3 regions of the Gordonia sp. p3-SID1431 genome follow, and region 3 is predicted to be linked to each of the others. Evidence: predicted binding sites of a transcription regulator. Region 3 holds the regulator's gene; each other region holds the start of a gene.
The links. The regulator LexA, encoded in region 3, represses DNA repair genes until DNA is damaged. The targets are predictions, from matches to a motif close to CGAACANNTGTTCG.

Region 1 (7,345 bases), on a different contig from region 3:
GAAATCAGGGCCGCATGACCGCGCTGACGTTGTCGTTCGGCTGGGTCAGCGGGTCCACCGAGCGGTCGCCGGCCGCGCTCGCCAGCATCTGTTCGAGGACCGCCTTGCCCATCGAGGTCTCCTTGGGCAGCTCGATCGGGTACTTGCCGTCGAAGCACGCAGCGCACAGGCTCGACGCGGCCTGCCCGGTCGAGTTGATCATCTCGTCGATGCTGATGTAACCCAGCGAATCGGCGCCGATGGCCTGGCGAACACCCTCGACCATGCCGGCCTCGGACTCCATGCCATTGGCGATCAGTTCCGCCGGTGACGCGAAGTCGATCCCGTAGAAACACGGCCATCGAACCGGGCTCGACGCGATGCGGACGTGCACCTCGGCGGCGCCGGCCTCACGCAGCATCCGGATGAGCGCGCGCTGGGTGTTGCCGCGCACGATCGAGTCGTCGACGACGACGAGCCGTTTGCCGCGGATCACCTCGCGCAACGGATTGAGCTTCAAGCGGATACCGAGCTGGCGGATCGTCTGCGACGGCTGGATGAAGGTACGGCCGACGTAGGCGTTCTTCATCAGTCCCTGGCCGTACGGAATCCCGGATTCCTGGGCGAATCCGACGGCCGCCGGCACGCCCGACTCCGGTACCGGGATGACCAGGTCACCGTCGGCGGGGTGTTCCTTGGCGAGTCGGCGACCGATCTCGACGCGGGTCGAGTGCACCGAACGACCGTGGATGACAGAGTCGGGACGGGCGAGATAGACGTATTCGAAGACGCAGCCGCTGGGGGTCGGCTCGGCGAAGCGCGTGCTGCGGACGCCGTCGGCGTCGATGGCCAGCAGCTCGCCCGGCTCGATGTCGCGGACGAACGACGCACCCACGATGTCGAGGGCGGCGGTCTCCGAGGCGACGACCCAGCCGCGGTCGAGGCGGCCGAGTGACAGCGGGCGCACCCCGTGCGGATCGCGCGCGGCGTAGAGCGTGTGCTCGTCCATGAAGGTCAGGCAGAACGCGCCCTTGAGGGTGGGCAGCAGTTCCATCGCGGCCTGCTCGATCGAGCTGTCCGCGGCGCCGTGCGCGAGGAGCGCACCGACGACATCGGAGTCCGACGTCGCTGCCGAACTCTTGATCCCCTGCTCGCGCGCACGCGCCGCGAGGTCCGCGGTGTTGACCAGGTTGCCGTTGTGGCCCAGGGCCACGCCGGTCCCGGCGTCGGTGGTGCGGAAGATCGGCTGCGAGTTCTCCCAGGTCGTCGAGCCGGTGGTGGAGTACCGGCAGTGGCCGATCGCCACATGCCCGCTCATCGCACCCAGGGTCTGCTCGTCGAAGACCTGGCTGACGAGTCCGAGGTCCTTGAACACGACCACTTGGCTGCCGTCGCCGACGGCGATGCCCGCGGCCTCCTGGCCGCGGTGCTGCAGGGCGTAGAGGCCGTAGTAACTCAGCTTGGCGACGTCCTCGCCGGGCGCCCAGACACCGAAGACACCGCATTCCTCACGCGGTTCGTTCTCGGGTTCGTCCAGCGGGGCCGGATTGATCGCACCCGAGCCGCGTGCGGAGCATCCGCCCGCCGGCGTCGTGGCAGCGAGCAGGTTCATGTGGGCGATCGAATGATCAGGCATCGACTAGCTCCCTGGGGCTGCGAATCGGTCCGTCGAGTGGGCTGGGAGACATGCGTGAGTTTACGGGTCGGTCAGCTCCCGATGCGAATCTTCCAGCGGTGTCGACCGGCGGGTCATTCCCGACGCCCCGGTCGAGTGATGCATCACACTCCTACTCCCGGTCGCCCGGCGGGCCGATCGGGATGAGCGGCAGCAGGTCGGCGATGAGTGCCGCGCGATGCCCGGACGCATCCACCAGGCCCGCGGCGAGGGCGTCGTCGTAGGTGAGGACACCGGTGACGAGGAGCAGCCAGGTCCGCGGCGCCATCTCGACGACGTTCGGCGGCGTTCCGCGGGTGTGACGGGGACCTTCGATGCACTGGACCGCGACGAACGGGGGCACCCGGACCTCGACCGAGTTCCCGGGGGCGAGCTGCTCGAGTGTCCGGGCCGATCGACGGACGGCGTCGGCGAGGGCGGCGCGTCCCGGGGTCGGCACGGTCGGGTCGACGAGCCAGTCCGAGACGGCCAGCACCGCGGCCCGGACCTCGGCGGGGTCCACTCTCCTGCGTGGTGGCACTCCGCCATCTTCGCAAGAGGGTTCGCGCCGATGCGGATCGGGCAGTATTGACCGCATGGGAGCCGAGGTGTCCAAACAGCAGTTCACCGGCGAGGACCGGGTTCGTTTCCGGCGTCAGGTGGGTCGCGGCACGGAAGCGATCGCGCGGATGCTCGCCGACGGGCTGTTCACCGACCAGGGCCGTCCGCCGAAGCCGTTGCTCGGCATGGAGGTCGAACTGAACCTCGTCGACGAGGACATGCAGCCCGCGATGGCGAACGCCGCCGTCCTCGAGGCGATCGCCGATCCGGACTATCAGACCGAACTCGGCCAGTTCAACATCGAGATCAACGTCTCGCCGCGACCGTTCACGACCGACGACACGATCTCGCTCGAGCAGGCGCTGCGGACGTCCCTCAACCGGGCCGAGCAGCGGGCCGCACAGACGTCGAGCCACCTGGTCATGATCGGCATGTTGCCGACGCTGAAGTCCGAACACTTCGCGCACCACTGGATCTCGGCGAACCCACGCTACGACCTGCTGAACGAGCAGATCTTCGCCGCCCGCGGCGAGGATCTCGAGATCGACATCACCGGCGTCCCGCTGACCGATGGACACCACACCGAGCACCTGCGCACCTCGACCGATTCGATCCTGCCCGAGGCGGCCTGCACCTCACTACAGCTGCACCTGCGGGTGGCGCCGGAAGACTTCGCCTCGCACTGGAATGCGGCACAGGCCATCGCCGGGGTGCAGGTCGCCCTGGCCGGGAACTCGCCCTTCCTCGCCGAGACCGCGTTGTGGCACGAGAGCCGCATCCCGGTCTTCGAACAGGCCACCGACACCCGGCCGCTGGAGCTGAAGAACCAGGGTGTCCGGCCGCGAGTGTGGTTCGGAGAGCGGTGGATCAACACGATCTTCGACCTCTTCGAGGAGAACACGCGCTATTTCCCCGCGCTCCTCCCCGTCTGCACCGACACCGACCCGCTCGCCGAGCTCGACGACGGACGCATCCCCACCCTCGACGAACTGCGTCTGCACAACGGGACCGTGTACCGCTGGAACCGTCCGGTCTACGACATCCACGAGGGACAGGCCCACCTGCGCGTCGAGAACCGCGTGCTGCCCGCCGGTCCCACGGTCGTCGACACGATGGCCAACGCCGCGTTCTACTACGGCGTCGTCCGGGGCCTCGTCGAATCCGATCGGCCGCTGTGGTCGCGGATGTCGTTCAACGCCGCCGCCGAGAACCTGCAGTCCGGCGCCCGAACCGGCATGGAATCGCAGCTCTACTGGCCCGACGTCGGCTGGGTGCGGCCCGACGAACTCGTCCTGCGCCGGCTGCTCGTGCTCGCCGAGGACGGACTGCAGAGGTTCGGCGTCTCCGACAAGGCCCGCAAGCGCTACCTGTCGGTCATCGAGGGCCGGTGCATCTCCCGCCAGACGGGATCGGTCTGGCAACGTCAGGCGGTCGCGGCCCGCGAACGCGCGGGCGAGAGCCGGACACAGGCGTTGCATGGCATGTTGCGCGACTACGTGACCCAGATGCACGAGGGCGAGCCGGTGCACACCTGGGAGGTCTGACACCCGCCTCGGCGCTAGTCGACGGACCTGCTTTAATGGAAACAATTTCCATTAAGGAGGCTCCGTTGAAGGTCCGTGCATCCATCCGGTCGTTGAAGAACCAACCCGGTTCACAAGTGGTCAAGCGCAAGGGGCGCATCTACGTGATCAACAAGGGCAACCCCAGATTCAAGGCGCGCCAGGGCTGATCGTCGAGCACTCGCCGCCCAGAATGCTATCGTCGCGGCCGAGCAACTCCGCTGGAAACGACATTCGTGCTGCGACTGCAGCATCAGGGTCCCCGCGTCGACGGGCGGCGTCGAGTAGTCACACAGACGGCAGGAACTGCGCGCTCAACTCGAGGCGCGGCCTGCCGTCGTGGCGATGATGCCGCCCGACCCAGACAACGTGGTCGTCGTCCCGCGAGATCCTACCGGCGCCCACCGACAAGTTCCCGCAACGCAATGACTCTGATTCATATTGCCGGGCAATTGTTTTCGTGGCTAGACCCGCCGGACTCGTGTACACTCGAACGTACATTCGCTGCAACGGTTCTCGGGGGGAGGTCACCGTCATGTCCGGCATCACACACACCGACGACGCGTCCGTGCCGGCTCCCCGGGTGGTCGAGTTGGTGGCTGATCTGCATCGCACCCTGGACAAACTGCAGTCGGTGGATTTGTCGCCGTGTACCGATGCCGAACTGGCCGAGGTGGCCGCGGAGACCGAACGCGCCATCGCGCGTCTGACCGTCGCCGGAGACCGGCAGATCGATCAGGTCGAGGCCCGCGACCTGCCCCGCAAGACGGGGTGCCGAACCCTCATGCAATTCATGACACACCGGCTACGAGTCTCGAACCCGATGCGGCGTCGCAAGCAGATGGACGCCACCGCCCACCGCACCAGCCTCGGCGGCGAGGTCCTACCACCTGAACATCCGTGCCTCGCTGAGGCTTTCGCACAAGGTTCTGTCGGCTCTGCGCATGTGCAGGCCGTCCTCGATGTCCTCGACCAGATCCCTCATGGAACTGACCACGATGTGAAGGTCGCGGCTGAGCGGCAGATGGCCGAGATCGCCGCCGACCACACCCCGGCTGACATCACTCAACTCGGTGCGCGGTTGCTAGCTCATCTCGATCCTGACGGCACTCTGGCCGACGATTCGGAACGCAAGAGGCGCCGCGGCCTGTGGATCGGTCGGCAACGCGCCGATGGCACCGCGAAGATCTCGGGCACGCTGACTCCCGAACTCCACGCCCGGTTGTCGATGATGTTCGCCGTGTGGGGCAAACCCGGACTCAACAACCCCGACGACCCCGACTCGCCCAGCGGACCGGCCGGTGCCGCCGACCCTGACGCCCTGGCCGCGGCAGTCGACCGCGACGGTCGCACTCTCGCCCAGACGAATCATGATGCGCTCGACGCCGCCCTGGCCGCGGGCTTCGCCGACGGGACACTCGGCACCTCGCACCGAGGCCTGCCCGTGCAACTGATCATCAAGACCGACCTCAACGACCTCATCCGCGAAGCCGGACTCGCCACCACCGCCACCGGAACCCTGCTGCCCATCCGGGACCTGATCGCGATGGCCGGTGAGGTCCAGCCGTGGTTGGCGATCTTCAAAGACGCCACCACCGTCCCGCTGCACTTCGGACGGGGCAAACGCCTCGCCACCCGCGAACAACGCCTCGTCTCGTTCGCCCGCCCTGACGGGGAGGTGTGCTCGGCTCCCGGTTGCGATCAGCCCGCCACCCAGGTCGACATGCATCACGCCCAGAAGGACTGGGCCAAAGGCGGTCTCACCGACATCGACGACCTCGCACCGGCCTGTCCCCGACACAACCGGATGGTCGGCGACCAGCCCGGCCAATACACAACACGGGTAGTCCGCGACGGACCCGACGAAGGCCGCTGCGCCTGGCGACTCAACGCCGAACCCGGCGCGCCACCCAACCCCGAACACATCAACCGCCGACCCGACATACCCAAGCGGTTGCAGGCCCACCTAGAACAGGTGCGGCGAGAGATCCACGGACGCACCACGTCCGGCGATGAGCCACGCCCACATGACGCGCGCCGATCATGGTTGAAAACCAGCCACGTCATCGACGTCCGACCACCCCGCCCAGGACCACGCACACCCAGGCCGTCCCTCGTCGAAGCACACCTCATGGAGTTACTCGCCAGTCGATGACTCGCGCCTGTCGGATCACATCGCCCGCCGTCGTCGAGCGCGGCTACTTCTGCACGAAGAGCCCCCGACCCGTCACGAGCGGGAGGTCGAGCGCGGTGACCAGGCCGGGTTTCGCATCGACAACCGCCGCAACGGAATTGACTAGACGCATCGCGGTGACGATCATGCCGGAGACGTTGTGGTCGCCGTTCTCGCCGTGATGCCCGAACTCGACGGTCATCTCGGGTTCTCCGGAGATGCTGATGCGATAGCAACCGTCGCCCTCGTGCGGGGTAGGCCAGTCCGGGCATTGGTCGGGATGGGTGCGCGTGTAGTGCTCCAGCACAACGCGATCCACGCCGTCGACCTGGCCGACGACCTCGAAGCGCACCGCGGCCATCGTGCCCTCGGGGATCTCGACGGAGACCGTGGAGTAGTCACGATCGGCCGCCACCCGATCGACGCGTTCGACAAGCGGCTCGTCGAGCACGAGGTCGAGGCCCGCGGCGATCTGTCGCACGACACTCCCCCACCCCATCGACAGGATGCCCGGCGCGAACAGCAGCGGCGTGGCGTCCAGTGGTTGCCCGAAGCCGAACAGGTCTCGCATGACGACCGGCTGGTAGTAGGTCGAGTAGTCGGCGATCTCCTGACAGCGGATCTCGTCGATGCGCTGGGAGAGACTCGTCATCGCCAGCGGCAGTGCGTCATTCGCGAAACCCGGGTCGATGCCGTTGACGTGGAGGCTCGCGCCACCCGCCGCACCCGCGGCGGCGATCCGATCCAGCAGCGAGTCGGGCAGGATGCCATGGGGGAACTGCAGGACCACCGGTCCGCTCGACACCACGTTGATCCCGTTCTCCACGAAGTGGATGAGGTCCTCGATCGACTCCAGCACGCGGTCGTCGGTCATCGCGGTGTGCACGATGCAGTCGGGTTTCAGGGCGATCAGCGCGTCGCGGTCGCCGGTCGCCGCGACACCCAGCTCACGGTCGAGCCCGGCGAGTTCGCCGGCGTCCTTGCCGACCTTGGCGGGGTCGGACACCCACACACCCACGAGTTCGAGGTCGGGCCGGGCGTCGATCCCGGCGATGGCATGTCGTCCGACGGTTCCGGTCGACCACTCGACCACGCGCAATGTCATGCGATCCAAACTAGAACACGTTCCAACTTCGCCGTGCCGATTCGGCGAGATGCGCCTCGCTAGAGTCGGGAGCTGTGACCGCCACGTCGCCCCCGGACCCCGCCGCCCCGATCCACATCGACCACGACGGCCATCGGACGATGCTCAAGTGGCACCGGGGCCGGCGGCGCGCCGACGACACGGCGTTCACCGCGACCCGGATCGTCGAGGGCATGCGGCTCGGCGCGAGTGTCGAGATCGATCTGGTGATCCACGCCGAGCGCGGTTTCGCCGTCCTGCACGACCGCACAGTCGACCACGCCACCACCGGC
Region 2 (7,345 bases), on a different contig from region 3:
CTGGTCCGCAAGAACCGCATCCCCGGCACCGCCATCGGCCCGACCCGCCGCATCGTCGCGATCACCTTCGCATCGCTGGTGTTCCTCATGTTCACCCCCACCAAATGGACCCACCACTTCGGCGTCTTCGCCGGTATCGCGGCCGCCCTCGCCGCGATCGCGGCCATCGCCGCCAGCCAGCAGTCCATGCACTCGAGGCGAAACCGCACCCTGTTCTGCGCGCTCGTCCTTTTCATCGGCGGACTCGCCTTCACCGCGCCGAACTCGTACTACTACTACTCCGCGTGGGGCATGCCGTGGGGCGTCGAGCAGGTCAAGATCGGCGGCATCATGCTCGGCAGCGTGCTGCTCTATGCCGCGCTCGCCCTGCTGCTGGTCGCACTGTGGTTCCACTTCCGCGAGCCGTTCACCGGGACCGATCCGCACGTCGAGGAATCCACCGGCGCCGACGCCGCGCATCAGCGGTGGTACCGACGACTGGTCGCCTCGATGGCGGCCGCCCCGCTGGCCTATCTGGCGATGGCGGTGGTCGTCTTCCAGATCGTCACCGCGATCTTCGCCGGCATCCACCAGAGCTCGTCGTACTCGGTACCCCGGTCCAACTTCGCCGCCGTCGCCGGCAACCCGTGCGGGATGGCCGACAAGGTCTGGGTGGAGTCCGACCCCGACCGCGACATGCTCCGCCCGGTCGACCCGACGCTGCCCAACCCTCTCGGCGGACCACCGCCCGCACCGGGCAGCGTGCCGTCCACCTCGGGATTCTCCCCCAACGGTGTGCCGACAGCACTCGAGTCGACAGCCAGCGAGGGGTCGCTGGGTGTCCTGTCCGGCGACGTCTGGCAGTCCCCCGACATCGTCAACTCCAACCCCGGCGGTACCGGCGGCGGCGAGATCGCCGAACCCGGGATCAACGGCAGCACCGCGGCGCTCCCGTTCTTCCTCGATCCCGCCTCGACGCCGGTCATGGGCAGCTACTCCAAGCTCGACCAGGTCCCGGCCCGCCTCACCTCCGGGTGGTACGCGCTGCCGCCGGATTGGCGGGACCGCCCGCTGCTCACGATGTCGGTGGCCGGTGAGTACGACAACCCGAACGTGATGCTCGAGTACACCGCGGACCCGATCGGTCCCGACACCGGCGATGCCGACCTCGAGGCCGCCGGCGACACCGAACTGATCGATCCCGGTCCACGGCCGTCGTGGCGCAACCTGCGCTACAACACCGACGAGTTGCCGTCCGACACCACCGCCGTGCGGATCGTCGCGACCGACGACAACCTCGCCGAGGACCGGTTCATCGTGCTCACCCCGCCGCGGATCCCGCAGATGGACACCCTGCAGGACGTGGTCGGCAGCACCGACCCGGTCCACATCGACTGGACTTCGGGCCTGGCGTTCCCGTGCCAGCGCCCGTTCACCCACGACGTCGGGGTCGCGGAGATCCCGAAGTGGCGCATCAAGCCGGGCTCCGACCTGGCAGCCGCGGTGTCGGCGTGGCAGAACCGCTTCGGCGGCGGTCCGCTCGGCTGGCTCGAGGTCTCCCAGCAGGCGACGGCGGTGCCGACCTATCTGATGGCCGACATCGGACGCGACTGGGGCGCCCTCGAACGCTACGAGCCATACGGCGACGTCGACACGCTCGCCGAGATCGAGACCGGCACCGCCACCCGCAGCGGACTGTGGAGTCCCGCGCCGTTGCGGCACTGACGGTTCGACGGCCCGGTCGCCGCGGTGGTAGTCGGCGAGGCGATCTGCTTTGCCGTCACCGGTGGTCGGTGAGTATGCGTGCGAGTTCTGCTTCGACCGGGGTCAGCGGTGGGCTGGTGAGGTGCTCCGGCGGTGTTCGCGGATGGACCAGTTCGCGATAAGCGAGTTCGAGGCGCCGGCCGCGGTCGCCGTAGCCGACGGCGTCGGGGCGCCCGCTGCTCCCTGAGGAGCGCCCGGAGCTTGCGTAGGGCGCGTCACGAAGGGTTGGGCGCGAGTCATCGCCGGACCTGGTGGCAGGTCCGTGGATCTCGTTGCGCACGGTGTTCAGGTGTTCTGCGAACCGCCGGGGTATGTCGGGTCGGCGGTTGAGGCGCTCGGGGTTGGGCGGTGCACCGGGTTCGGCGTTCAACCGCCACAGGCAGCGGCCTTCGTCGGGTCCGGACCGGGCGATGCGGGTGGTGTACTGCCCGGGCTGGTCACCGACCATCCGGTTATGTCGCGGGCAGGCCGGGGCGAGGTCGTCGATGTCGGTGAGACCGCCCTTGGCCCAATCCCTGTGGGCGTGATGCATGTCGACCTGGGTGGCGGGCTGATCACACCCGGGTGCCGAGCACACTTCCCCGTCGGGGCGGGCGAAAGAGACGAGGCGCTGTTCGCGGGTGGCCAGACGTCTGCCGCGCCCGAAGTGCAGCGGCACAGTGGTGGCGTCTTTGAAGATCGCCAACCACGGCTGGACGTCACCGGCCATCGCGATCAAGTCCCGGATGGGCAGCAGGGTTCCGGTGGCGGTGGTCGCGAGTCCGGCTTCGCGGACGAGGTCGCCGAGGTCGGCTTTGATGATCAGTTGGACGGGCAGGCCGCGGTGCGAGGTGCCGAGTGCGCCGTCGGCGAAACCTGCGGCGAGTGCAGCGTCGAGCGCGTCGTGATTGGACTGGGCGAGGGTGCGGCCGTCGCGGTCGGCTGCGGTGGCCAGGGCGTCGGGGTCGGCGGCACCGGCCGGCCCGCTGGGCGAGGCGGGGTCGTCGGGGTTATTGAGTCCGGGTTTGCCCCACACGGCGAACATCATGGTGAGTCGGGCGGCGAGTGCGGGTGTCAGGGTGCCGGAGATCTTGGCGGTGCCATCGGCGCGTTGCCGACCGATCCACAGGCCGCGGCGTCGTTTCTGGTCGGTGTCGTCGGTCAGGGTGCCGTCGGGGTCGAGGTGGGCGAGCAGGCGGGCACCGAGTTGGGTGATCTCAGCGGGGGTGTGGTCGGTGGCGATCTCGGCCATCTGCCGCTCAGCGGCGACCTTGATGTCGTGGTCGACGGCGACCGGGATGCGGTCGAGGACATCCAATGCGGCCTGCACGTGCGCGGTGCCGACCGCGCCTTGTGCGAAAGCTTCCGCGAGGCAGGGGTATTCGGGTGGGAGGACCTCGCCGCCGAGGCTGGTCCGGTGGGCGGTGGCGTCCATCTGCTTACGGCGGCGCATCGGGTTCGAGACTCGTAGCCGATGTGTCATGTACTGCATGAGGGTCCGGCAGCCGGCCTTGCGGGGCAGGTCGCGAGCGACGGCCTGATCGATCTGCCGGTCTCCGGCGACGGTCAGACGTGCGATGGCGCGTTCGGTCTCCGCGGCCACTTCAGCGAGTTCGGCATCGGTACACGGTGACAGATCCACGGTCTGCAACTTGTCGAGGGTGCGGTGGAGATCGGCCACCAACTCAACGGCACGCGGTTGCGGCGCTGTCGAATCGCCACCGACGCGTGTGGTGTCGGACATGACGGTCACCTCGCCCGAGAACCGTTGCTGCGAATGTACGTTCGACTGTACACGAAAGAAGGGTAAACGGCAGCTCGAAATACGTTGTCCAACAGAATCTTTGCTGCGCGGAGTTGCCACCTTGGATTGTCGGTGGTTGCTGGTAGTCTCCGCCTGCGGGCAAGAACTGTGCGGTCTTTGCGGTGTGGGACCCTTCGTGACGCGCCCTCCGCAAGCTCCGGCCGCTCCTCAGGGAGCAGTGGTTGGCCGCGCCCTCCGCAAGCTCCGGCCGCTCCTCAGCTCTCGACGCAATGGTTGTGTCGTTCTTTCGGATCAGGGAGCAGGGGTACCGGCGCTCACGCACCTCAACCTTTAGAGCCGCGGGGTGGGCCCTAGGTACCCCGGGGGACGTCGCTTACGATGAGGCACCGTGCCTGTGACAGCCCCGACCTCGCCTGAGGATTCCGCCGAACCGTCCTCGTCGGGGCCGGAATCGTCGGGGCACGGGACCAGGATCTCCGCGGGCACCGCGCGGTGGATCGCGATCGTGGCGGGGGTCGCCGGCATCGTGCTGTGTGCCCTCACCCCGCTGCTGCCGGTCAAGGCCGTCGACGCAGGTTTCGAGTGGCCGGCCGGGCAGGATCTGAACGCCGACACGTCGTCGGTGATGGCGCCCCTCATCGCGCAGACCCCGCAGACCCTCGACGCCCGCATTCCGTGCGCGACGCTGGCGTCGGCACCGGACGGCGTGGTCCTCGCCACGATGCCGACCAATGCGCCGCGCTCGAAGTCGTCGTCGCTGTGGGTCACCGCCACCGACGCCGCGATCACCGTGACCTTCCGGAACAGTCTCGCCGCGACCGCCTCCCGCGCCGACCTGAGCCGATGCTCGGAACTGCGCATCTTCTCCGCCCCCACCGGCCCGGGTGCGCAGTTCGTCGGGCTCGGCGAGTGGACGACCCTGCCGCCGGACCGCCGCCCGCAGGTCGACGGCATCTTCAGCAACCTCAGCCCGGAACAGGCACGCGACGCCGCTGGTAACGGCCTGCGCGTGCAGGTGGCCATCGACAACCGGTACGAGTCGTCCCCGTCGATCCTCAAGATCATCGTGATGGTGCTCGCCGCGCTGTCGGTACTCGTCGCCGTCGTCGCGCTCGGGCTGCTCGACCGCATCGGCGGGTACCACCGGCGGATCGGCGCGCGCACCCGCTCGTGGTGGCATTCACTGAAACCCCGGGCCAGCGACTTGGTCGTCACCGCGATCCTGCTGGTTTGGAGCGTCCTCGGGGCCGGTTCGCCCGACGACGGTTACATCCTCAACATGGGCCGTACCGCCGACGGTTTCGGCTACCTCGCCAACTACTACCGCTTCTACGGCATCCCCGAAGCACCGTTCGACTGGTACTACAGCTTCCTCGCGGCGTGGTCGTCGGTCTCGCCGTCGGTGCTGTGGATGCACATCCCGCAACTCGTCGCCGGACTCGTGTCGTGGTTCGTCCTGAGCCGGGTGCTGCTGCCACGCCTCGGCCCCGCGGTACGGCGCAGTTCGTCGGCCATCTGGGCGGGCGCCCTGACGTTCACCGCGTTCTGGTTGCCGTTCTGCAGCGGCTTGCGCAGCGAGGGGATCATCGTCCTCGGTTCGCTGCTGACCTGGTGGGCAGCGGAATACGCCATCGCGACCCGGCGGCTCCTGCCCGCGGCACTGGCCGCCCTCGTCGCGGGCTTCACCCTGGCGCTCGCCCCGCACGGCGTCGTCGGCGTGGCCATCCTGCTGGTGGCGGCCCGCTCACTGCTGCACATCCTCATCGACCGACGGAACCGGATGGACGGATCCCGTTGGGCGGCAACGCTCGCCCTCCTCGCGCCGATCGCGGCCGCAGGCATGCTGGTCCTGATCGTGGTGTTCCGCGATCAGACCCTGGCCACCGTCCTCGAAGCGATCAAGCTGCGCTACTCGGTCGGGCCGGTCATCTCCTGGCACCAGGAGTTCCTGCGGTACTACTTCATCTCGGTCGTGACCGACGACGGCGCCCTCACCCGTCGCGTACCGCTGCTCCTGCTACTCGCCGGCCTGTTCGTCACGGTCGCGGTCATGTTGCGGCGCACGAGGATTCGCGGAGTCGACCCGGGACCCGTGTGGCGTCTCATCGGCGCCGTCGGGGTCACCCTCCTCCTGTTCGCGTTCACGCCGACCAAGTGGACCATCCAGTTCGGCGTGCTCGCCGGGCTGGCGGCGGCGATCGCGGCGGCGGCCACCGTCGCCGTGGCCCAGTCGGCGGCCCGTTCGGCGCGAAACCTGACGGTCTTCGTCTCCGGACTGTTGTTCGCGATGGCCGCCGCGATGGCCGGATACAACTCGTGGCCGTTCCTCTACGAATACGGCATCTCCTGGTTCGACCGCGCCCCCGTCATCGCCGGCTACCAGGCGTCGACGCTGTTCCTCATCCTCGCCGTGCTCGCGGCCGCGGTCGCGGTCTGGCAACACCTGCGGCTGGACTACGTGACCAATCGCGGTCTCGCACATGCCGACACCGGGCCCGGCGAGACCCGAGCCGATCGCCGACGACTCTTTCTCGCCTCCTCACCACTGGCGGTGATCGCCGGTCTGCTGGTGATCGTGGAGTTGCTGCTGTTCGCCAAAGCCGCGGTGACCCGGTACCCGGCGTCGACCGCACTCGCCGAGAACCTGAACGCGCTGCGCGGCAACAGCTGTGGCCTCGCCGACGATGTCCTCGTCGAACTCGACCCCAACGCCGGCATGCTGATCCCGGCCGACGGCGCCACCACGACGCAGGCACTGCGCGGTGAGAACCCGGTCGGGTTCTCCCCGAACGGGATTCCCGACGACCTCCAGCCCGAGCCGGGTAGCCAGCGCCCCGGACAGATGAACGTGTCGGCGAGTATGGCCCGCCCGTTCGCGATCACCGGCGGGCTGGGCGCCGGGACCACCGGCGGGCGCGGACCGGAAACCGTGAACGGTTCCACCGCCAAGTTGCCGTACGGGCTCGACCCCGCCACCACGCCGGTCCTGGGCAGCTACGGGTATCCGGGCGAGGCCCGGCTCACGACCGGCTGGTACGACCTGCCCGCCGACCGTGCCGCGTCGCCGCTGCTGGTGTTCAGCACCGCGGGCGCCGTCTCGACCATCGACACCTTCGGCGTACGCAACTTCGGGCAGAAGATGGTGGTGCAGTTCGGCCGCCCGGGTGCGGACGGGAACTTCGAACAGGTCGGCCCGGACATCCTGCCCATCGACCCCGGTCCCGTGATCCTGAACATGCCCTGGCGCAACATGCGCGTACCGATGTCGGCCGCCCCGCCGCGCGCGACCGTGATGCGGTTGTCGCTGCAGGACAACAACCTCGGCGAGAAGCAGTTCATCGGGATCACCCCGCCGCGCGCACCGCGGTTGCAGACGCTGCAGGCAGTCGTCGGCTCGACGGTACCCACCCTCATCGACTTCGGGGTGGCGTCGCACTTCCCGTGCCAGCGGCCGATGGGTGTGTCCCACGGCGTCGCCCAGGTCCCGCAGTGGCGCATCCTGGGTGACTATCCGCTGACGAACTCCCAGTCCAAGACGTGGCAGGCCGGCGTGGACGGCGGGTTGCTGGGGATCTCGGAGGCCACCACGTCCGCGTCGGCGGTCTCGACGTACCTGCAGGACGACTGGGTGCGCGACTGGGGCGCACTGGAGAAGCTGACCCCGCTCGTGTCCGACGCACCGGACGCGCGGATCGACACGGCACAGACGACGCAATGGGGCTGGTCACGAGCCGGCTCGATCAGGGTGGAGCCCCAATCCGATGAGTGAGTCCCGTACGCCTCGTACGTCCCGTCTGGCGACCACGGTCAACCCGAAGATCGTCGCGACCGTCACCGGTCTGCTCGGATTCCTGCTGG
Region 3 (7,345 bases):
TGGTGCCGGCGTCGAAGAGCACCGAACCGCCGTCGGGCGGCAGGAACCGGATGGCCGCGCGGCCGATCGCGGTCTTCTGCTCGATCTGGCTCGACTCCCGTTCGTCGATCCCGAGCTCGCCGAGGGTGCGCATGATCTCGGCGCGTACGGCGCCGCCGTGGACCCGCTGGAGATGTCCGGCGCGTTCCAGTACCGCGAGATCGCGTCGGACGGTCTCGCTGGTGACGTCGAATTTCTCGGCGAGCGCGGCCACGGATGCCCGCCCCGCGAGGCGCACCTCGTCGACGATCGCCTGTTGTCTCTCCTCGGCGTACACACGGCTCCGATCTCCGGTTTCGACCACCCCGCTTGTTGAGGCGTGTGGGATTGGATGTTGTAGTAATTGTGTTTACGCCTGTTTGTGTTGACAAGTCAAGCACTTTTTGTAACGGTGGTCACATCGATAGTCGAGTGAGAGGCAAGACGATGGCGCAGATCCTGACGGGAACCCCGGTGGTCGGCGGGTTGGCCCACGGTCCCGCGCTGTGGCCGGGCGAGCGACCCGACCACTCGCCGGAGAAGCTCGGCGTCGGTGTGGAGATCGCCGAGGAACGGCGCGCCGACGAGGTCACGCGCTTCGCCACCGCGGCCGGCGCCGTCGCCGCGCGGCTGCGCACGCGCGCGTCGCAGAACACCGGGGTGACGGCCGAGGTGCTCGCCGCGACGGCGGGCCTGGCCGAGGACCGCGGCTGGATCGGTGCCGCGACCGCGCTCATCGGCAAGGGCGCCCCCGCCGAGGCCGCTGCCGTCGCGGCCACTGAACAGTTCGCGGCGGTGTTCACCAAGCTCGGCGGACTGATGGCCGAGCGGGTCACCGATCTCAACGACGTGCGCGACCGGGTCCTCGCCGAACTGCTCGGCCTACCCGAACCCGGTGTGCCCACTCCGGAGGTGCCGTCGGTCCTGCTCGCCGACGACCTCGCGCCCGCCGACACCGCGGGCCTCGACCCCACGAGCACCATCGCCCTCGTCACCCGGCTCGGCGGACCGACCAGCCACACCGCGATCATCGCGCGCCAGCTGGGGATCCCGTGCGTGGTGGCGGTGGCCGACCTGGATGAGATCGAGCCCGGCACAACCATTCTCGTCGACGGCAGCACCGGGCGGATCGAGGTGGAGCCCGATGTCGAGGCGGCCCGGGCTCGCGTCGACGAGGATCGGCGTCATGCCGCACTCGTCGCCGGCTGGACCGGTCCGGGGCAGACCGCCGACGGGGTGGCCGTGGCGGTGCTCGCCAACGTCGCCGACGGGTCGTCGGCACGCGCCGCGGCCGGGTACCCCGTCGAGGGCGTCGGGCTCTTCCGCACCGAACTCGCGTTCCTCGAGCGTGCCGACGAACCGTCGGTGGACGAGCAGGCCGCGATCTACCGGGAGGTGCTCGATGCGTTCGACGGGCAGAAGGTGGTCATCCGCACCCTCGACGCCGGGTCCGACAAACCGCTCCGGTTCGTGACCCATCCCGATGAATCGAACCCAGCGCTCGGCGTGCGGGGCGATCGGATCGCGCTGGCGCACCCCGAGATCCGCGCGCATCAGCTCGACGCGATCGCGCAGGCCGCGTCGGGGTCGGCCGTCGCGCCGTGGGTCATGGCGCCGATGATCGCCTCGCCGGCGGAGGCGCGCACCTTCGCCGCCGAGGTCCGCGGCCGTGGTCTGGTCGCCGGGGTGATGATCGAGGTGCCCGCGGCGGCGATCCTGGCCGAAGCCGTCCTCGCCGAGGTGGACTTCGTGTCCATCGGCACCAACGATCTGACCCAGTACACGATGGCGGCCGACCGGATGTCGGCCGATCTCGCCGGACTGACCGACCCGTGGCAACCGGCCGTGTTGAGCCTCATCGCGGGTGTCGCGGAAGCGGGCGCACGTCAGGGAAAGCCGGTCGGGGTGTGCGGCGAGGCCGCCGCCGATCCGAACCTCGCCTGCGTGCTCGTCGGTCTCGGGGTCACCTCGCTGTCCAGCGCGCCTGCTGCTGCCGCGGCCGTGGGGGCCCGGCTCGGCGAGGTGTCCGCACCGGACTGCCGGGCCGCCGCCGAGGCCGCCCTGGCCACCTCGGATCCCGCCGCGGCGCGCGCGGCTGCCGCGGCGGTGCTCGACGGTTCGGTCGGTGGAGAGGTCAGACTCGCCGCATCACGGTGACGACCTTGCCGAGGATGACGGCGTCGTTGCCCGGGATCGGATCGAACAGTTCGTTGTGCGGCATGAGCCAGACGTTGGGGCCCTGACGCTTGAAGGTCTTCACGGTGGCCTCGCCGTCGATCATGGCCGCGACGATGTCGCCGTTGTCGGCGACGTTCTGCTGACGGACCACGACCCAGTCGCCGTCGCAGATCGCGGCATCGATCATCGACTCGCCGACGACGCGCAACAGGAAGAGCGATCCCTCGCCGACCAGCTCACGGGGCAGCGGGAAGACGTCCTCGACGGCCTCCTCGGCCAGGATCGGACCGCCGGCCGCGATACGGCCGAGCACCGGCACGAAGGTCGGCTCGGGCAGCTGACCGGCCGACGGGGTGTCCGGCGACGGTGTGTCACTCGGGGCGATGTTGACCGCACGGGGACGGTTCGCGTCGCGCTTGAGCAGCCCCTTGCGTTCCAGCGTCCGCAACTGATGGGCCACCGACGACGTCGAGGCCAGGCCGACCTCGTCGCCGATCTCCCGGATGCTCGGCGGATAACCGCGCTCGCGCACCGAGCGGCGGATCACCTCCAGGACCCCGGCCTGTCGCGGGGTGAGTGAGGCCTCGGCGGCGGCGGCGTCGAACGGGGCCTCGTCGTCGGCGCCCCGCGCTCGGCCGCGCCTATCGCCGGTGTCACTCATGTTCGGTTCCTCTCGTCTTCGGAACGTGCTGGTAGATGGCTTGCGCCGGGTCCGAGCCTAGCGGAGTGCGACCGGCACCTCAAACATTTGTTCGATGTGTCGCGAGACTTTGTCGGGATGTCGTGCTACAAATTCGAACATCAGTGCATCGAACATCTGATCGATGTTCGAACACCGACTGCCACACCCCGCACGATCCCAGACACTCGAACACCGGAGGGCACCATGCGCACCGCCACTCTCGTCGCTCCCGTCCGCACCGACCGTCCCGATGCCGTCCGGGCGCGCACCGACCGCGCCGATCGCGTCCGGACCCGCGCCCCGCTGTCCGACGGCGGCCGCCCGGTAGACAACCGGCCGGCCGGCACCCGACCGCGGGGTGCGTCGCCGGTGACCCCGCGGGTGGGCGGCACCCACTGTGGCTCTCCGGTCGGGGTGCGCGGGCGTGGCCCGGTCGGACCCGACGCGGCGGTGTTCCGTCGCCGCCGCCGCACCGCGGTCGCGCTCCTCGCCGGCGTCGGGCTGGCGTTCGTCGTGTGGGTGTTCGGTGTCGTGGGCCAGAACTACTCGGACTCGCTGACCCCGTCCGCCGTGAGTGCCGAGGTCGTCCACGTGCGCTCGGGGGACTCGCTCAGCTCGATCGCCGGCCGGGTGGCACCCGAGATGCCGCGCGAGGTCGTGATCGACGAGATCGTCGCGATGAACGATCTCGGCTCGAGCGCGCTGCAGGTGGGCCAGCCCCTGCTCACCCCCCGGTACCGCTGAGGCCGGGCGGTATCCTCGATGTCACAGGGGCCGGCCGACAAGCGGCGGGGCGCACGCTTCGGGTGCGTTCCAGCGTCCCGCGACCTGCGTGAGGACACGATGCGCTGCCCCTTCTGCAAGAACGACGACACCAAGGTCATCGACTCGCGTGTCGCAGATGAAGGGCAGGCCATCCGCCGCCGTCGCTCCTGTGTGGAGTGCGGTCGCCGGTTCTCGACCGTGGAGAGCGCCGTGCTCGCGGTGGTCAAACGCAACGGCGTGACCGAACCGTTCAGCCGGGAGAAGGTCATGCGCGGCGTGCGGCGAGCCTGTCAGGGCCGCCACGTCGCCGAGGACGCGCTCGCGCAACTCGCCCAGCAGGTCGAGGACACGGTGCGCGCCAGTGGATCGGCCGAGATCCCCAGCAACGAGGTCGGACTCGCCATCCTGGGTCCGCTCCGCGATCTCGACGAGGTGGCGTATCTGCGCTTCGCCTCGGTGTACCGGTCGTTCGACTCGGTGGAGGACTTCCAGCGCGAGATCGACGACCTGAAGGCGGCATCGGGATCCGGGAGCGCGCTCGCCGAACCCGTGTCAGCCGAGTCGGTCCAGAGCTCGTAGGACCCGTTTCTCCGACACCGGGAACGCGGTGCCGAGACGCTGGGCGAACAGCCCCACGCGCAACTCCTCGACGAGCCACTGCGCTTCGTCGTCGACCACCGCCCGCCGGTGCTCGGGTACCTGTTCGAGGCGTTGGGCCCACCGTTCGACGACGCGATCGACGGCGGCCACCCCGGCCTGGTCGCGTGCTGCGGACGCGGGTAGTGCCTCCAGACGTGCTTGCGCGCCGTCGAGATAGCGCGGCAGATTCTCCAGGTGGCGTCGCGCGGTAGCCGCCACGAATCCGTCGAACACGAGGTGGGCGACCTGTTCGGCGACGTCGTCGGCAGCCAGCGAACCGGCGTGCCGGTCGATCGCCGCCCGCAGCGGGGACATCCGTTCGAGGGCTGCGACGGCCAGCGAGAAGTAGTCCGGTGCGGCCGCGGCGACCCGTGGCCGGATCCGTTCGAGCAGCGCCGAGAAGGATTGTGGTGAGCGAACCGCGGCGAGCTCTGCGTCGTCGATGTCGGCGACCGTGTCCCGAATGGCCCGTCGGGTGCAGTCGGCGAGCAGTGCCTCGGTGGTCGAGTACGGGCTCTGGCTCAGGGCGAGTCGTTCGACCGGACTCAGCGAGCCGGCGATCCGCTTGTGCAGCGGAGGTATCGCGAGGTCGAGGAGGGCGACGATCCCGCGTCGCAGGAGGCGGTCCCGTGTCTCCGGGCTAGCCGCATCGACGACGACAACGCCGCGCGCGTGGCCCTTCGCGTCGGAGACCACGTCGATCGTCGGGTACCGGGTCAGCCGCTGCCCCGCGACATCGACCGTCGTCTGCTCGGCGAGCGAGCCGATCCCATCGGCGGTCCAGGTCTTATACAGGTTGCGCGACACCGTCTTCGGCGCCGCGGGCGTTCCGGTCTGCTGGAGTTCGGGCAACGAGTCGGCGCGGGCGACGATCCGTCCGGAGTCGTCGGCCACCGCGAAATGCATGCGCAGGTGCGGCGGTACCCGGTCGGTGTCGAAATCGCCCGCGGTCACCCGCATCCCGGTGATCGCCGAGAGCTCGCGGGCCAGCCCGGTGGTGAGCGGCTCCTTGCGCGGGGTGAGCCGGCCGAGCGCGAGTTCGGCGAATCGCTGCGCGGGCGACATGCTCTTGCGGAGCTGTTTCGGCAGCGACTTGACCAGTGCGGTGGCCAGTTCGGCGCGCATGCCCGGGACCGACCAGTCGAAGCCGGCCGGTCGGACATGGGGGAGCAGTGCCTGCGGGATCACGACGGTGACGCCGTCGTCGGGTGCGCCCGGTTCGAACCGGTAGCGCAGTTCGAGTCGGGTGTCGCCCTGCTGCCAGGCGCCGGGATAGTCCGTGGGGGCGACGTCGGTGCCTCCCGTGACGTCCTCGGGGCGCAGATCCAGCAGATCCGGTTCGGCCCGGCGGGCCTTCTTCCACCAGGTGTCGAAGTGCCGGGCCGAGGTGACGTCGGACGGTAGCCGCTGGTCGTAGAACTCGAAGAGCTGGTCCTCGGTGATCACGAGACCCCGGGTGCGCGTGCGGTTCTCGACGTCCGAGGCGGCCTCGAGAAGCGTGCGATTGCGGTCGAAGAAGGCGTGCTGCGTCCGCCAATCGCCCTCGACGAGAGCGTGCCGGATGAACAGCTCCCGGGAGACCACCGGGTCGATGGGGCCGTAGTCGACGCGCCGGCGGGCGACGAGCGGGACCCCGTAGAGGGTCACGCGTTCGTAGGCCATCGCCGCTCCGCGTTTCGCCGACCAATGCGGCTCGCTGTGGGTGCGCTTCACGAGATCCCCGGCGAGTTTCTCGGCCCACAGCGGATCGATCCCGGCGACGGTGTGGGCGAACAGGCGCGACGTCTCGAGGACCTCGGCCGCCATGATGAAGGCGGGCGGCTTCTTGGCGAGCGGAGAAGCGGGGAAGATCATCAGCGTGGTGTTGCGCGCACCGGTGAACTCGCGGCCCTCGGTGTTGCGGGCGGCGATGTTGCTGAGCAACCCGGACAGGATGGATCGGTGGACGGCGTCGGCGTCGAGTTCGGTGGGCGCGACCGACCAGTCGAGGTTCTTGACGATCTCGGTCAGCTGCCGGTGGAGGTCCTGCCACTCCCGGATGCGCAGGAAGTGGAGGTACTCGCGCTCACACATGCGCCGAAAGCGGCTGCCGGACAACTCCTTGCGCTGTTCGCCGAGGTACCGCCACAGCTCCACGTAGGACAGGAAGTCCGACTGCGGGACGACGAAGCGCCGGTGCTGGGCGTCGGCGGCCTCCCGGTGCTCGGCCGGCCGTTCCCGTGGATCGGGGAGCGACATCGCGGCGGCGATCACGAGAAGGTGGTCGAGACAACCCAGTTCGTGTCCGGCGATGAGCATCCGGGCGACCCGGGGATCGACCGGGATCCGCGACATCGACCGGCCGATCGGGGTCAGTCGCGGGGGCCCGCCCTCGCGCGGGACGGTGATGGCGCCGAGTTCGGTGAGAACACCCATACCGTCGCGGATCGCGCGGTCGTCGGGCGGCTGGACGAACGGGAACTCGGCGATCTCACCCAGTTTCAGCGAGGTCATCTGGAGGATGACCGCCGCGAGGTTGGTGCGCAGGATCTCCGGGTCGGTGAAGGCCGGCCGGGAGTCGAAGTCGTTCTCGCTGTAGAGACGGATGCAGACGCCCGGGGCGACACGACCGCATCGACCGGCCCGCTGCCGGGCACTGGCCTGTGAGACCGGTTCGATGGGAAGACGATTGACCTTGGTCCTGGTCGAGTACCGACTGATACGGGCGGTGCCGGTGTCGATGACGTAGCGGATGCCGGGCACGGTCACCGACGTTTCGGCGACGTTGGTCGCCAGCACGATCCGGCGTCCGTCGGAGGGGGAGAACACCTTCTGCTGCTCGGCGATCGAAAGTCGCGCATAGAGCGGCACGATCTCGGCACCGGGACCCTTGCTGCCGCCGGTTCGTCGACGGAGCGCCTCGGCGGTCTCTCGGATGTCCCGTTCGGTGGGCAGGAACACGAGGATGTCGCCGCGGCCACCGGCCCACAGTTCGTCGACGGCGGCGTCGATGCCCTGGATCTGGTCGAGATCCGCATGTTCGCCGCCGCCGGCGTCGTCCCCGTCGTCGGGGCGTTCCTGCAG

Region 1: a site for LexA is predicted at 4,247-4,260, ahead of M4D77_RS16875 (HNH endonuclease signature motif containing protein). Genes of this name have one in related genera too.
Region 2: a site for LexA is predicted at 3,497-3,510, ahead of M4D77_RS03250 (HNH endonuclease signature motif containing protein). Genes of this name have one in related genera too.

The regions. Positions count from the first base shown of each region.
Region 1 is NZ_JAMBDT010000072.1:12,515-19,859, reverse strand. It holds gene purF (amidophosphoribosyltransferase) at 5-1,615, opposite strand; gene M4D77_RS16890 (sterol carrier family protein) at 1,767-2,174, opposite strand; gene M4D77_RS16885 (glutamate--cysteine ligase) at 2,230-3,738, shown strand; gene ykgO (type B 50S ribosomal protein L36) at 3,804-3,926, shown strand; gene M4D77_RS16875 (HNH endonuclease signature motif containing protein) at 4,292-5,911, shown strand; gene M4D77_RS16870 (diacylglycerol kinase) at 5,955-7,034, opposite strand; gene M4D77_RS16865 (glycerophosphodiester phosphodiesterase family protein) at 7,175-7,345, shown strand, end outside.
Region 2 is NZ_JAMBDT010000006.1:51,496-58,840, forward strand. It holds gene M4D77_RS03245 (arabinosyltransferase domain-containing protein) at 1-1,704, shown strand, start outside; gene M4D77_RS03250 (HNH endonuclease signature motif containing protein) at 1,760-3,466, opposite strand; gene M4D77_RS03255 (arabinosyltransferase domain-containing protein) at 3,876-7,256, shown strand; gene M4D77_RS03260 (arabinosyltransferase domain-containing protein) at 7,249-7,345, shown strand, end outside.
Region 3 is NZ_JAMBDT010000021.1:49,324-56,668, forward strand. It holds gene M4D77_RS07800 (DeoR/GlpR family DNA-binding transcription regulator) at 1-316, opposite strand, end outside; gene M4D77_RS07805 (phosphoenolpyruvate--protein phosphotransferase) at 466-2,175, shown strand; gene lexA (transcriptional repressor LexA) at 2,153-2,857, opposite strand; gene M4D77_RS07815 (LysM peptidoglycan-binding domain-containing protein) at 3,083-3,622, shown strand; gene nrdR (transcriptional regulator NrdR) at 3,722-4,222, shown strand; gene hrpA (ATP-dependent RNA helicase HrpA) at 4,196-7,345, opposite strand, start outside.